Regions from separate parts of the Kocuria sp. GQ42 genome, predicted to be linked through region 1. Evidence: riboswitches for the same ligand, from Rfam matches in the RefSeq annotation. Region 1 holds a riboswitch; the other holds the start of a gene.
What was found. Region 1 has a riboswitch for S-adenosylmethionine ahead of AC6CH6_RS15220 (LLM class flavin-dependent oxidoreductase). Riboswitches for the same ligand answer to the same signal wherever they lie in the genome.
Positions count from the first base shown of each region.

Region 1 (2,191 bases):
GATCCACCGCTCGAGCTCGTCGGCCACGGTCTGCGGGGACCCGACGATCGGCACGCCCATGCCGCCCATCGAGATGTGCTTGGCGACCTCCTTGATCGTCCACTTCTTGTGCGGGTCGGCCGTGGTGAAGGGGGTCAGGAAGGACTGGATCGAGTCGGTCTTGATGTACTCCAGGACGTCGTTCTCGTCGTAGCGGCCCAGGTCCAGCCCGGACCAGCCGCCCACGAGGCCCAGCGCGCCGTCGGTGTCCGCGTACCGCTCGTAGTCGCGGCGCTTCTGCTCGGCCTTCGCGTCGGTCTCGTCGACGATCACGTGCAGCATGGCGAAGATCTTGAGGTCGTCCCGGTTCCGGCCGCTGGCCTCCGCCTCGTCGCGCAGCTTGTCGGTGACCACCCGGGTCAGGTCCGGGCGGATGCCGCCCACGAACACCGCCTCCGCGTGGCGGCCGGCGAACGCCCGCCCGCGGGAGGAGGCCCCGGCCTGGAAGATCAGCGGCGTGCGCTGCGGGGACGGCTCGGTCAGCCCGATGCCGGGGACGTCGAAGTACTTGCCGTGGTGCTGGATGGGGTGCACGAGCGCCGGGTCGGCGAAGACGCCGTTGACCCGGTCGCGCCGGACCGCGCCGTCCTCCCAGGAGCCCTCCCAGAGCTTGTAGCAGACCTCCATGAACTCCTCGGCGATCTCGTAGCGCTCGTCGTGGGAGATCTGCTCCGTCAGCCCGTGGTTCTCGGCGGCCGACTTCAAGTAGGACGTCACCACGTTGAAGCCCATCCGGCCCTTCGTGAGGTGGTCGAGGGTCGCGAACTTCCGGGCGAGCGGGTACGGCTGCTCGTAGGTGATCGCGCTCGTCACGCCGAAGCCGAGGTGCTTCGTCACGGCCGCCATCGCGGAGATCTGCATGAAGGGGTCGTTGACCGGGATCTGGGTGGCGTCCCGGATCACCGGGGCCGCGGAGTTCTGGTAGACGTCGTAGTACCCGACGACGTCCGCGAGGAACAGCGCGTCGAAGAGCCCCTTCTCCAGGACCTGGGCGACGTCCGTCCAGTACTCGATGGTGTTGTACTCGTCCGCCCGGGAGCGGGGGTGCTTCCACAGACCGGGGGCCTGGTGGCCCACGCAGGTCATGTCGAAGGCGTTCAGGGCGATGCGCTTGCTCATGGGGTGTTCCTCCCGGGTCGATGCCGACCCGCGCCCGTGCGTCGTGGAGACCTGCCCGCGGGTCCGACGCACTGGTGGGCGCCGTACTTGCCGCGGAGCACGTGCACCGCGGCCCGATGTTCATCTGGGGCACCCCGCTACGGGAGAGGGTTGCCGCCCGACCAGCCAGAGCTTCGTGTCGGGACTCGTCATCGTCGTCGGGGGACAGCTTAGCGGGTGGCCCCTGACCGGGTGCAACCCCCGTGCGGTCCCGCCGCACGGGGACGGTCCCGGCCGGCAGCGGGACGGTGCCGATCCGGTACGGGCAGCTCCGCAGGGGCGCTCAGCCGGGTCGCTCCGCCGGGTCGTTCAGCCGGGCGGGGCGAGCGGCGGGGTCCGGCCCGGGTCCAGGGTCCAGCCCCGCCGGAGCAGGGACCGGAGCTCGATCAGGGGGCAGGTGTCCATGACCACATCGAGGCCGACCCGCTCCGCCCGGGCAGCGGCGTCCTCGTCGACGACGCCCAGCTGCAGCCACACCGCGGCGGCGCCCACGGCGATGGCCTGGTCCACCACCGCGCCGACGCGGCGGGAGTTCACGAAGCAGTCCACCACGTCGATCGGCCCCGGGACCTCGGCGAGCGTGCGGTGGCCGGGCTCGCCGTGCACCGGCTCGCCCTTCGGGTTGACCGGGACGATCGTCATGCCGAGGTCGTCCCGGATCCGCTTCGCCACCGAGTGCGCCGGACGGGCCGTGTTGCCGGTCAGCCCCACCACGGCCCACCGGCCGGGCCGGGTCATGAGGCGGTCGATGACGGCGGGGTCGTTGCGGCTCATGCCCCCAGCCTGGCACGGAACCCGTCCCCCCTCCTTCTTCCTCCGCGAAGTTGCACGTGTCGGCGACCTCGCGGGGGGGAAAGGAGGGTCAGGAGAAGAGCGGCAGGAGGTCCGCGTGCGCGCCCAGCTCCGCACGCTCCTGGGCGGTCAGCTCCGCCCGGCCGGTGCCCACGCGGGCGAAGTGCTCGTCGCTCCAGTGCTCGAGCGGTTCCCGCTCCCA
Region 1 is NZ_JCAXEN010000007.1:230,736-232,926, forward strand. It holds gene AC6CH6_RS15220 (LLM class flavin-dependent oxidoreductase) at 1-1,158, opposite strand, end outside; SAM riboswitch class IV at 1,237-1,351, opposite strand; gene AC6CH6_RS15225 (CoA-binding protein) at 1,507-1,971, opposite strand; gene AC6CH6_RS15230 (maleylpyruvate isomerase N-terminal domain-containing protein) at 2,060-2,191, opposite strand, start outside.

Region 2 (2,191 bases), on a different contig from region 1:
GGCTGTGCGTGGTGGACGCGGGGTGGATCACCAGGGAGCGCACGTCGCCGATGTTGGCGACGTTCGAGTGCAGGGTCAGGGCGTCCACGAAGGCGGCCCCGGCCTCCCGGCCGCCGTCGAGGACGAAGCCCAGGATCGACCCGGCGCCCCGGGGCGCGTACTTCTGCGCCCGCTCGTGCCACGGGGAGGACTCCAGCCCGGCCCAGGACACCGAGCGCACGTCCTCGCGGGCCTCGAGCCAGCGGGCCACCGTCCCGGCGTTGGCCACGTGCCGCTCCATCCGCAGGGACAGCGTCTCGATGCCCTGCTCGATGAGGAACGCGTTGAACGGGGAGATCGCCGAGCCGAGGTCGCGCAGCAGCTGCACCCTGGCCTTGAGGATGTAGGACAGGTTGACGCCGAAGGGCCCCTCGGCGCCCAGGGCCTCGGCGTAGACGAGACCGCCGTAGGACTCGTCCGGCTGGTTGAAGCCGGGGAAGCGATCCGGGTAGCGGCCGTAGTCGAAGGCCCCGGAGTCCACGATCACGCCGCCGATGGCGGTGCCGTGCCCGCCGAGGAACTTGGTGGCCGAGTGCACCACGACGTCCGCGCCCCAGCGCAGGGGCTGGATGAGGTAGGGGGTCGCCACGGTGTTGTCCACGATGAGCGGGACCTCGTGGTCGTGGGCGATCCCGGAGACCGTCTCGATGTCGAGGACGTCGTTGCGCGGGTTCGGGATCGTCTCGGCGAAGAAGGCCTTCGTGTTCGGCCGGACCGCCCGCCGCCACGCCTCGGGATCGTCGGGGTCGGAGACGAAGGTGGTCTCGATGCCGAGCTTGGGCAGCGTGAACTTGAAGAGGTTGTAGGTCCCGCCGTACAGGCTGGGGCTGGCCACGAGGTGGTCGCCCGCGCCGGCGACGTTGAGCACGGCGAACGTCGTCGCCGACTGCCCCGCGCTGAGCATGAGGGCACCCACGCCGCCCTCCAGGGCGGCGATCCGGTTCTCCACGACCTCCGTGGTCGGGTTGCCGATCCGCGTGTAGATCGGGCCGAGCTCGGCGAGCGCGAAGCGGTCGGCGGCGGCCTGGGCGTCGGGGAAGACGAAGGACGTGGTCTGGTGGATCGGCAGGGCGCGGGAGCCGGTGACCGGGTCGGGGCTCTGCCCCGCGTGGATCTGCCGGGTCTCGAAGGCCCAGCCCCCGGGGTTCTCGGGGGTGGGGCGCTCGGCCGCGGCCACGTCGGTGCGGGCGGCGGAGGCGTCGGTGCTGGAGGCGGGGAGATCGGACATGCCGTGGGACTCCTTGTGGATCTCAGGGGTCCCGTCCCGGCCGAGGCGGTGCGGCCGGGAACGGCCGGGCGCCGGGGACCCGCGCTTGCTCGCTCGCCGGTCGCGAGGAGCCTGGTCTTCACCCAGGGCACCCCACCGCGGTGGAGGGTTGCCGGCCAGCTAGCTGGGGCTTGGACGCTGGCGCTCATGACCTGGACAGCATTCTCCGGATCAGGGCCGCGCGGCGTCAAGCCGGGGCCGGGCGTGACGCTCCGGCAGGGGTGTCGCCCGCACGGTGCCCGGCGCGTCGCGGACCGATTTGGAGACGAAACTCACAGGGTGCCACGATGTGCCCATGAGAGTCGACCACGTGTCCTACGCCTGCCGCCCGGAGGGCCTGGAGGCCACCACCGAGCGCATCGCCGACCAGCTCGGGATCGAACCGGTCAAGGGCGGGGTGCACCCCCGCTTCGGCACCCGCAACATGATCCTGCCGCTCACGAACCACCAGTACGTGGAGGTCGTCGAGGTCCTCCAGCACCCGGCGGCGGAGAAGGCGCCCTTCGGGCAGGCCGTGCGCGCGCGGTCCGCCGCCGGCGGCGGCTGGCTGGGCTGGGTCGTGGAGGTCGAGGACCTCGCCCCCTTCGAGCAGCGCCTGGGGCGCCGCTCCGTGCCCGGCCACCGGGTGTTCCCGGACGGCCGGTGCCTGGAGTGGCACCAGATCGGTGTCAAGGGCCTGATCGCCGATCCGCAGCTGCCGTTCATGATCCACTTCGACTCCGCCCCGGAGATGCACCCGTCCCAGGCGCGGATCACGGACGTCGGGCTCGCGGGGATGGCCATCGCCGGAGCCCCGGAGCGGGTCACCGAGTGGCTGGGCGCCCCCGTCGAGACCGCGCTCGAGGACCTCGAGGTCGACTGGCGCTATCCGGACGGCACCCCCGG
Region 2 is NZ_JCAXEN010000002.1:414,454-416,644, reverse strand. It holds gene AC6CH6_RS07340 (bifunctional o-acetylhomoserine/o-acetylserine sulfhydrylase) at 1-1,267, opposite strand, end outside; SAM riboswitch class IV at 1,344-1,459, opposite strand; gene AC6CH6_RS07335 (VOC family protein) at 1,602-2,191, shown strand, end outside.
Region 2: it holds a riboswitch for S-adenosylmethionine, as region 1 does, so the genes downstream of both, AC6CH6_RS07340 (bifunctional o-acetylhomoserine/o-acetylserine sulfhydrylase) here and AC6CH6_RS15220 (LLM class flavin-dependent oxidoreductase) in region 1, are expected to answer to the same signal.